2 regions of the Bradyrhizobium sp. CB1717 genome follow, and region 1 is predicted to be linked to the other one. Evidence: riboswitches for the same ligand, from Rfam matches in the RefSeq annotation. Region 1 holds a riboswitch; the other holds the start of a gene.
The links. Region 1 has a riboswitch for cobalamin ahead of QA649_RS05110 (ribonucleoside-diphosphate reductase subunit alpha). Riboswitches for the same ligand answer to the same signal wherever they lie in the genome.
Positions count from the first base shown of each region.

Region 1 (5,168 bases):
CACCCCGTTTTCGCCGTCCCAGCTGCCGCGGCTCGCCGCCTTGGAGTACTCCGTGGCGCGCTGCTCGAAGAAATTGGCGTGCTCGACGCCATTGAGAATCTCGACGAGCCACGGCAGCGGATGCGCCTTGAGCTGTGTGAACCCGCCCTCCTTCGCCTCGAAGAAGCCGAAGACCGGGGCAATCCGGAGCTGGGTCAGTCGCCAGTCGGCGACGTAGCGGACGTAGGCGTGGATGTGCTCAGGCAGCATGCCCTCGATCTTGCCAAGGCCGAAGGCGAGCTCGACGAAGTTCTCCTCCAGGTTCACCATGGTCTTGGCGACGTCGACAATGTCGTCGCGGACGGAGCGCGTCACCGCGCCGGTTTCGCGGTGCCATTCGTGAAATAGCTTGATGATGCCCTCGCAGTGGAGACTCTCGTCGCGCACTGACCAGCTTACGATCTGTCCCATGCCGTTCATCTTGTTGTGGCGCGGGAAGTTGAGCAGCATGGCGAAGCTCGCGAACAAGGCCATGCCTTCGGTGAAGGCTCCGAACATCGCCAGGGTGCGGGCGACATCGGCCACGGTGTCGACGCCGAATTCGTGCATGTAGTCCGCCTTGGCGCGCATCTGCGCATAGCCGCGGAATGCCTCAAACTCGGTCTTGGGCATACCAAGCGTCTTGAGCAGCAGCGCATAGGCGTCGATATGAACCGTCTCCATATTGGTGAAAGCGGCCATCATCATCTGGACGGTGAGCGGCTGGAAGATCGGGATGTAGCGCTTGAGATAGTTGTCGCCGACCTCGATGTCCGACTGAGTGAAAAAACGGAAGATCTGGGTAAGCAGCGCACGCTCGTTGGCGGTGACGCGGTCCGACGCCCAGTCCTTGAGGTCGGTGCCGAGCGGCACCTCTTCGCCCATCCAGTGGGTCTGCTGCTGGCGCTTCCAGAACTCGTAAGCCCAGGCGTAGCGATCGACGTCATAGCTGCCGGTCGAATCAAGGAGGCCGACGCGCCCCTTGCCGATCAGCGTGCGCGGATCGACGGACGACAGATCGATCATTGACATGCGAGGCACTCCTCATAGTCGGTGCGCTGCGGCGCCGGCGTTGCCGTGTCATCCTCGGCAATCTTGCCGGCGAACGCCGCGCGCGAGATCGATTTTGAACGGCAGTAGTAGAGGCTCTTCACCCCACGCTTCCATGCCGTCCAGTGCAGCATGTGGAGGTCCCACTTATCGACGTCGGCCGGCAGATAGAGGTTGATCGACTGGCTCTGGCAAATGAATGGGGCGCGATCGGCGGCAAGCTCGACGATCCAGCGCTGGTCGACCTCAAAGGCGGTGCGAAGGATCGCTTTCTCGTGCTCCGACAGGATGTCGAGATGGGCGACCGACCCCTCGTGCGCGATGATCGACTGCCAGGTCGCCGAGGTGTCGGCGCCCTTGGCGGCCAGCACCTTGGCGAGATGCGGATTACGCACCGAGATGGCGCCGGATAGCGTCTTGTGGGTGTAGATGTTGGCCGGGATTGGCTCGGTGCAGGCGCTGGTGCCGCCGCAGATGATGCTTATCGAGGCGGTCGGCGCGATCGCTATCTTGTGGCTGAAGCGCGCCATCACGCCGCGTTCCAGGGCATCCGGGCACGGGCCACGCTCGCGAGCGAGCGCCACGGATGCCGCGTCGGCATCGCGACGGATTTTTCGGAACATGTTCAGATTGAACGACTTGGCCAGGACACTCTCCATCGGAATGCCCTTGGCCTGGAGAAACGAGTGGAAGCCCATGACGCCGAGGCCAACGGAGCGTTCGCGCAGGGCGGCGTAGCGGGCACGCTTCATGCCGTCCGGCGCCACTGTGATGAAGTGGGTGAGCACGTTGTCGAGGAGGCGCATGACGTCCTCGATGAAGCCGGGCTCCTTATTCCACTGGTCCCAGGTCTCGAGGTTGAGCGACGACAGGCAGCACACCGCGGTGCGCTCCTCGTCGCGATGATCGATGCCGGTCGGCAGCGTAATCTCGCTGCACAGGTTGGAGGTCGAGACCTTGAGGCCGAGCTCGCGCTGGTGCTTGGGGAGCGCGCGGTTCACGGTGTCGATGAACAAGAGATAAGGCTCGCCCGTCTGCAGCCGGTTCTCAAGGATACGTTGCCACAGCTGGCGGGCATCGATCTCGCGGACGACCTCGTTAGTCTTCGGGCTGCGCAGAGCGAACGTGGTGCCGGCACCCACGGCACGCATGAACTCGTCGGTGACGTTGATGCCGTGATGTAGGTTGAGGCTCTTGCGGTTGAAGTCGCCGGACGCCTTGCGGATCTCGAGGAACTCCTCGATCTCGGGATGGTGGATATCGAGATAGACCGCCGCCGAGCCGCGCCGCAACGAGCCCTGGCTGATCGCCAGCGTCAGGCCGTCCATGACGTGGATGAACGGGATGATGCCCGAGGTGACGCCGCCCCTCACTTTCTCGCCGATCGAGCGAACATTCCCCCAGTAGGTGCCGATGCCGCCGCCGTTGGAGGCAAGCCAGACGTTCTCGTTCCAGATGCCGACGATGCCTTCGAGCGAGTCCGACACCGAGTTAAGGAAGCACGAGATCGGCAGGCCGCGCGGGGTGCCGCCGTTGGAGAGCACCGGTGTGGCCGGCATGAACCACAGTCGAGACATCCCATCATACAGACGTTGGGCATGCGCAACATCGTCCGCGAAGGCGCAAGACACCCGGGCGAACATGTCCTGGAGGCTTTCGCCGGCGAGCAGATAACGGTCGGTCAGCGTCAGCTTGCCGAACGACGTCAGCAGGTTGTCGCGCGACCGATCGAGCGTGAGGTCAGACGGCCTTGGCGATGGCGCGAGGGGCCTTGGCAGCGGAGCCGGCGATGGCGGCGGCTGCACAAGACACAGCTCAGGCGTGGTAGGCTTGGCCTGCGCTGGGAGCGGCCGCACACTCGGCATCTCGATGAGATGACCATGCTGATCGAAATCGTAAGACGGCGACATCGGCAACCCCGCGATGTTTGAGGCTGGGGGCCGTGCGGACGACTTGCGAGGAGACCGGGCAAATATCACCAGTTGCAAGCAACCCACCGGGGCACCCCGCCCGAGGACGTTCGTTCTGTCGCGGCAGGTCTCCTGGCTCGCGGGTCGCTGCGGCTGTCGGCCTTCCCAGCGCTGTCGCGCCAGTGACCATGATGACAACCGCTCGCCGCTTACAGTTGCGGGGGCAGCCTCGGAATAGCCGTTGCCGGCGCACCGGGTTCCCTCTTAGCTTCCATCCTACGAGATGCGGGAATGGAAGACCGTGACGGGCTACATATAGGCGCCGCTCGCGGAGATTCGTCAAGGCGGCACCGTCAAGTTAACGAATTGGAGCAGCCCCAAGGTCGAGGTTCGGCGAGCGCTTGTCGTGGAGATCGCGCCAAGTCGCAAAGGCTCGCTCGCGCGAAGCACGACGGAAGTCGGCAGTGACGGCTCCGAGAGAGAGGATGTGGAAAAGGTTCGCGACCTGATCATGAACTGACAGAAAAGTTGAGCCTGACGGGACGATTTGAAACGCTTCATGATCCGATCGCGTCGCCTGTCACCCTTCCGGCGTTCGTGGTCTGGACTATCCCTTCACCCGGCGATGTCCGCTGTAGGTGCTTCCCGTCGAGTCTCTACTCCTCCCCCCTGGCAGGGGCTTGGCTCGGGATTGGCAATGAAGGTTTCCGCGACTTTGAGCAGTTCTGCTCCTCTTTCCCCAAGGGCCCCGCATCGGCCCATCTATACGGCGCATACGACCTCGGGGCAAAAGGACTAGAGTCTGTTCCGCTCACGGATTGAGCAGCCGAGCGTCAGGGCGTGTACTGTTGCCCGCCAGCATTTGATGCTAGTGAACAGCGGTTAATAAATCACTGAAAGTGCATTGCATGCCTTGGCGAGCAATGGAGTGCGAAGATCTTCCATCTGTGAACGCGATCGTAGATCGCGTTCACCTCAATTACCCTGAGGATGAGGCCGTATTCTCGGAGCGGCTTCGGCTTTACCCCGCCGGATGCTTCGTGCTTGAGCGCGAGGCGATTGGTGCTGCTGGCTATATTTCATCCATCCTTGGCACTTCAAAAGCCACCCGCTCTCAATGTCCTTCTAAAATCCGTACCCGACGCCGCATCCACATATTATATCCACGATATCGCGCTATTGCCCGAGGCGCGGTCTGGCGGCGCAGCGTCCGAGGTTGTGCGCAAGCTGATTAGCCACGCTAGGCGCGCGCACCTTCCAAACGTTTCCCTGGTTGCTGTGAACGGCTCAACGAGGTTCTGGGAGAGGAATAGCTTCCAGACGCTGGAAGACCCGCAAGTGAACGAGAAGCTTGCTAGCTACGACGAGCAGGCCAAGTATATGGTTTATCGCTTCTCATGATATTTCTGTAGCGGCTGTTAGAACACTACCAACAAGTCGCATTGGGTTTGGGCATAGCCGCCCCAGAGACCGCGCTGCGCACTACGATGACCGAGCCCCGGGATGAGGAGACCGAGCAAGGCCGGCAGGCTGACCAGGGAAGGCGAAAGCTTCCAGAATACGTTGAACCGCACGATCTTGAAGAGGAATAGCAAGAGCAGCCGCACAACGAAAGTGTTGATGATCGGGACGCCCATCACGAGGCTCCCGTATTTCGAGGAGCCGGCACCTCGACATAGGCCCAGATGAAGGCGAGTGGGCAGAGGGCAAAGCCGAAGAACAAGGTAATCCAGCCCGCGGCGATCACCGCCTGAGCATAGGGATGGTTGCGCGTCTTTGCGATGTGCCCTCGTGCTTCACCTGAAGGAGGAAGAAAAACCAAGACTGCGAGACCAGCGCATCGTCTCCGCCTATTCCGATCCTTACGTAGTTTCTGGAAATGATCTAAATCAATGATTGCTAGCTTGAGATACGAGCAGCGCGCCAAGATTATCCGGCTGCCCGTCCCCCGTGTGAAGGAGCGCTTCCGTTCTGGCGAAGATCAATATGTCGTGGCGACCGGGCCACCCCAGCGGTAGTTCACGCGGACCAAACCGATATCGACGTCCTGACCGATACGGGCAGTCCCTGCAAAAGCGCCCACCGGAGCACCTACGATTCCTGTTGAAAAGAAGAAGTCTACGTCCCGATGCCCCATGAACAGGTGGTCGTACTCAACGCCGATGGACCAGTTCGGAGCGAAGCCAAATT
Region 1 is NZ_CP121666.1:1,080,621-1,085,788, reverse strand. Features, by position in the region: gene QA649_RS05115 (ribonucleotide-diphosphate reductase subunit beta) at 1-1,050, opposite strand, end outside; gene QA649_RS05110 (ribonucleoside-diphosphate reductase subunit alpha) at 1,041-2,978, opposite strand; cobalamin riboswitch at 3,083-3,297, opposite strand; partial or broken gene QA649_RS05105 (hypothetical protein) at 3,337-3,557, opposite strand; gene QA649_RS05100 (GNAT family N-acetyltransferase) at 4,041-4,379, shown strand; gene QA649_RS05095 (hypothetical protein) at 4,397-4,615, opposite strand; gene QA649_RS05090 (DUF3302 domain-containing protein) at 4,615-4,800, opposite strand; gene QA649_RS05085 (outer membrane beta-barrel protein) at 4,960-5,168, opposite strand, start outside.

Region 2 (5,168 bases), 3.8 Mb from region 1:
CCGGCTGGGTCTCTCGCGGATCGGCGCCGGATCAGCAACGCTCGTCGTGCATTCCGGCACGATCCGGGCCGCGCTGTGCATCGCGCTCGATCTCACACCGGAAGCGGCATTGCGCTTCGTGATCGATCCGCTGTCGCTGACCCGGATCGACCGGCTCGCGACCGGCTGGCGCGTCGTCTCCGTCAATCAGCGGCCAGGCTAAGCCGGCCGATCCGGCACATTGGCTTGGGCAAAGGTCGCCATGCCATTGTGGAGCGCGCAGGCGAGCCGCACCAGCGGCAGCGCGATGGCGGCACCAGATCCCTCGCCGAGCCTGAGATCGAGGCTGATCAGCGGCTGCACGTTCAGAGCGCGCAGCACGAGGCGATGTCCCTGCTCCGCCGATTGATGCGAGGGCAGCAGGAATGGCTGGCACGACGGATTGAGCCGCACGGCCGCCAGCGCCGCGACCGACACGATGAAGCCGTCGATCAACACGGGGATGCGGCGCTGCGCAGCCGCAATGATGGCGCCCGCGATCGCCGCGATCTCGAGCCCGCCGACGGCGCACAGGATCTTTTCGGGCGACGCGCCCGCAACGCCATGACGCGCAATCGCCGCATCGATCACGCGCGCCTTGTGCGCGCGGCCGGCTGCATCGACGCCGGTGCCGCTGCCCGCGATCTCCTCGGCGCTGACAGCGAGCAGGCTCGCGGCAATCGCCGCCGATGTCGTGGTGTTGCCGATGCCCATCTCGCCGAAGATCAGGAGATCAGGCTGGCTCGCCTCGGCACGCGCGACCGCGCGCTGGCCGGCTTCGAAGGCGAAGGCCAGCTCCGTGGGCGTGAGCGCAGCCTCGACGCTGAAATCGCGCGTGCCATTGCGCGGCTTGTCGGTGACGATGCCAGGCGTCGCCCCCTCCGCCAGCGTGCCGGCGTCAACAACTTCCAGGTTTGAGCCGAGCTCGCGCGCCAGCACCGAGATCGCGGCGCCGCCGGAGGCAAAGTTCGCCATCATCGCGATGGTGACGCCTTGCGGATAGGCCGACACGCCCTGCGCGACAATGCCGTGATCGCCGGCGAAGATGATGATGGGCACGCACCCGGCACGCGGTTGCTCAGTCGCTTGCAGGCCGGCAAGCTCGATCGCGAGCTGCTCGAGCCGGCCGAGCGCGCCGGTCGGTTTTGTCAGTTGCGCCTGCCGTGCAATCGCCGCGTCGCGATGGGCGGCGGAGATGTCGGGGCATTTCTGAGTGACCCAGTCGGGGAGCATGCTGCCTCGCTTACGGCCTGCGCTTGAGAATGTAGCTGTCCATGATCCAGCCGTGCCGCTCGCGCGCCTCCTGTCGCGTCGCGACGATGCGCGAGCTCACGTCTGCGAGCCGACCGGACATGATGATCTGATCGGGCATGCCGAGATACGCACCCCACCAGATGTGCAAGCTTTCCGGATCGAGCGATTGGAATGCGGTGCCGCCGTCGAGCATCACGGCCACCGTGTCGACGCCCTGCGGCCAACCGCCTTCGCGCAAGCGACGTCCTGTCGTGACCAGAAAAGGCTCACCGATATCGTTGAGCGGCAGCGCATGCGCCGCGCACAGCGCCTGGATCGAGGTGATGCCGGGCACGACCTCGATATCAGGCAAGGGATTGAGCCGCCGCGCGATGCGCAGCGAGGAATCATAGAGCGAAGGATCGCCCCAGATCAGCAGCGCGACCTTTCCATCACTGCCGAGATGGCTTGCGATGGTCTGCGACCACGCGGCGGCCACAGCGTCGTGCCAATCGTCCACGCCCTTGCGGTAGTCCGCCTCGGCCGCATCACGCACGGGAAGGTCGAACTCGGCAATGCGCGTCGTCTTGTTGGTAAGCACGTCAGTGCAGATCGTCCGCCTGAGATCGGCGAGATCGGATTTCGCGCTTCCCTTGCGCGGGATCAGGACGAGATCGGCCGCGTTGATGGCGTGGATCGCGGCGCGCGTGAGCTGCTCGGGATCACCGCAACCGATGCCTATCAGGGAGAGCGTGAGCATCGGGCGTACGGGGCGGCCATGACGGCCGCCCCTTGTCTCTTAAGCCGCGTTGTGCAGGCGCGGGGTGACGAGGCCGGGCGCGGTGACGCCGCGCAGCGACTTCGCCAGCGCCAGCACGGCGAGATCGGCCAGCGGCTCGATCACGATGACGAGCGCGTAGGAGGCCGCAAACGTCGCGATGTTGGCGAGGTTGCTCATGGCGAAGCCGGAGCCGTAGAGCGCCCAGAACGCCACCCAGGCGATCACGCCGGCCTGATAGGTCGTCGAGAGCGCCAGCGCCTGGCGATACCTGAGGTCGACATAGGCGGTGTTGCGCGAAATGATCCGCGTGGCGATCGCCTGGATCGCGAACAGCGGCACCAGCAGCGTCGTGACGTTCATGCCATATTGCGGGATGTCAGCGGGCTCGAAGAAGACGCCCTGGAGCAGCAGGCCAAATGCAAGGCCGAGGGCCGCGGGCGCCGCGCCGAACAGCAGGAACAAGGTCGAGCCGAGGATGAAGTGCACCTCGGAAACGCCGACCGGGAAGTGCGGCAGGATCTCGAAGAAGGTGAAGACGAGCACGGTGGTCGCGAGGGTGCGCACGGCGAGCGAGCCGATGCCCTGCTCGCGCACGGTCTCGACCGCGAGCTTCAAGGCAACGCCGCCTGCGGCGATGCCGGTTGCGTAACTCAACACGAGCTTGGCGCCCGTCACGACTCCGGGTTCGATATGCATGGCTCAGTTCCTTCCTGCCGTCACACCCGACGGCCTTGGCCTCAAAACATGCACGGCCGGTCTCCTGGCTCGCGGTTCACTGGGGTTCTCCGGCCTTCCCGGACCTTGCGGCCCAGTGGCTGATCGGAGCCCCTCACCGCTTACAGTCGCGGGGGCGGCTGGGGTTTTGGGCGCCGCAACTGGGTCCGCCCATCCCCATTCCCGATTATGCTCCGGCGCTTTGCGCCGCGTCGAGCACCATGCCCGTCCTGTGTGCCCCTTTCGCATTGCAGGCGTCAAGGGGCGAACGGCGGCAGCGGCGGTCATGACGGATATTCCCCCGCCAGCGCGCCGAACAGGATCACGGCGGCCGTCGAAGCCGCCCCGCCCCGTGCAAGCTGCTCGGCAAGCTCGGCAATCGTGGTGCGGACCAGCCGTTCGTCGGGTCGGCCGAGGGATTCGGCGAACAGCGCCGGTGTCTCGGGGGCGAGGCCATGCGCGATCAATTTTGCGGCAAGCGCCGGAAAGGTGCGCCGGCCCATATAGACCACGGTGGTCGCTTCAGGATCAGCCAGCGCCGCCCAGTTCAGGTTTGGCGGCAGCTCGCCGGTGACATCGGCCCCGGTCACGAACTGCACCCGGCGCGAGGTGTGGCGTCGGGTCAGCGGGATTCCCGCCTGCGCTGCGGCGACGCAGGCCGAGGTCACGCCGGGAACGATCTCGTAGCCGATGCCGGCCTCGCGCAGCGTCTCGATCTCCTCCTCGAGCCGGCCGAAAATGCCGGCATCGCCGGACTTCAGCCGCACCACACGTGCACCGGTTGCGGCGTAGTCGACCAGGAGGCGATTGACGTGGTGCTGCTTGGTCGAGGGGCGCCCCGCCCGCTTGCCCACCGCAACGAGATTGGCGCCGGGCCGTGCGAGATCGAGGATCGCGCCGGACGCCAGGTCGTCATACAGCACGACGTCGGCCTCGCGCAGCCGCGTGGCGCCCTTCACGGTGAGGAGCTCGGGGTCGCCGGGACCAGCAGAGACGAAGGAAACAAAGCCGCTCACCGGTCCTCCGCGATCAGATGGAAGAATGTGCCGGTGGCACGGCCGCGCTGCGAGCCGGTCTCGGCGATGACCGCGCCCGTTGCATCATGCACGACCGCCAGCGGCGTATCGGGCTGGGCGAGGATGGTCGAATAGTGGAATTCGTGGCCGCGCAGGCGTGCGCCCGCCTGGTGCCCCGGCATGGGTGCGGCAAGGGTGGCGAGACGATAGCCCAGATGCATGCGGCGCTTGGCAAAGCTGGTCTCCAGGCCAAGCAGACCCGTCATCTCATGACGGACACCGTCGGCATCGGTCAAAGCATTTCCCATGACCATATAGCCTCCGCACTCGCCGTGCACCGTTCGCGTCTCGACGAACGCGCGCAGGCCGCTGCGAAAGCGCGCATTGGCCGCGATCTTTCCCGCGTGAAGCTCGGGATACCCGCCGGGCAGCCAGCAGACGTCGGCGTTCGCGTCTGGCACTTCGTCGGCGAGCGGCGAGAATGTCGAGATCTCGGCGCCCGCCGCGCGCCAGGCTTCCAGCATGTGCGGATAGACGAAGGAGAATGCCGCGTCGCGGGCCAGCGCAATGCGCTGCCCGGGCGGCGTCACATTCAGGGCGTTCGCCGAAGGTTGCGGCGACCAGCTGGCTGCCGATCCCAGCACCGCGTCGAGATCGACATGCTCAGCGACGAAGCGCGCGGCTTCGTCGATCAGCTTGCCGATCTCGGCCTGCTCCTCCGCCTGCACCAAACCGAGATGGCGTTTCGGCAGGCTGATCTCGGCATGACGGGGGAGCGCACCGAACACGGCGATGCCGGCATCGTTCAGCGCACGCCGTACGAGGTCTTCGTGGCGCGGGCTGGCAACGCGATTGAGCACGACGCCGGCAAGGCGCACGCCCGCGCGATAGTCGCGAAGGCCCGCGGCGATCGCCGCCGCCGTCTGCGCCTGCCCCGAGGGATCGATCACCAGCACCACCGGCCAGCCCAGCATCTCCGCGATGTCGGCCGAAGCGCCGGTGCCGGACACGCCGCGCGTGGCGACGCCGTCGAAAAGGCCCATCGAGCCTTCGGCGAGGACAATGTCGGCGTCCGTGCCGCGAGCGACGAGATGGTCGATCGTCGCGCGGTCCATCGCCCAGCTATCGACGTTGACGGAGGCGCGTCCCGTGGCAGCAGCGTGGAATGCGGGATCAATGTAATCGGGGCCACTCTTGAAGCATTGCACCTTGAGGCCATGATTGCGCCAGGCGCGCGCGAGCGCCAGCGTCAGCGTGGTCTTGCCGACGCCCGACGCAGGTGCGGAGATGACGAGGCCTGCCGCCATCACGACGCCTCCGGAAAGCGCGGCTCGGCGCCGACCGGCCGATAGCGGCGGTCGTAGTCGGCGGCATAGAGGCGGCTCTCGTCGAAATCCGCAGCGCCA
Region 2 is NZ_CP121666.1:6,522,517-6,527,684, forward strand. Features, by position in the region: gene QA649_RS30540 (histidine phosphatase family protein) at 1-202, shown strand, start outside; gene cobT (nicotinate-nucleotide--dimethylbenzimidazole phosphoribosyltransferase) at 199-1,251, opposite strand; gene cobF (precorrin-6A synthase (deacetylating)) at 1,262-2,011, opposite strand; gene QA649_RS30555 (energy-coupling factor ABC transporter permease) at 2,051-2,728, opposite strand; cobalamin riboswitch at 2,765-2,985, opposite strand; gene cobA (uroporphyrinogen-III C-methyltransferase) at 3,031-3,762, opposite strand; gene QA649_RS30565 (cobyrinate a,c-diamide synthase) at 3,759-5,069, opposite strand; gene cobM (precorrin-4 C(11)-methyltransferase) at 5,069-5,168, opposite strand, start outside.
Region 2: it holds a riboswitch for cobalamin, as region 1 does, so the genes downstream of both, QA649_RS30555 (energy-coupling factor ABC transporter permease) here and QA649_RS05110 (ribonucleoside-diphosphate reductase subunit alpha) in region 1, are expected to answer to the same signal.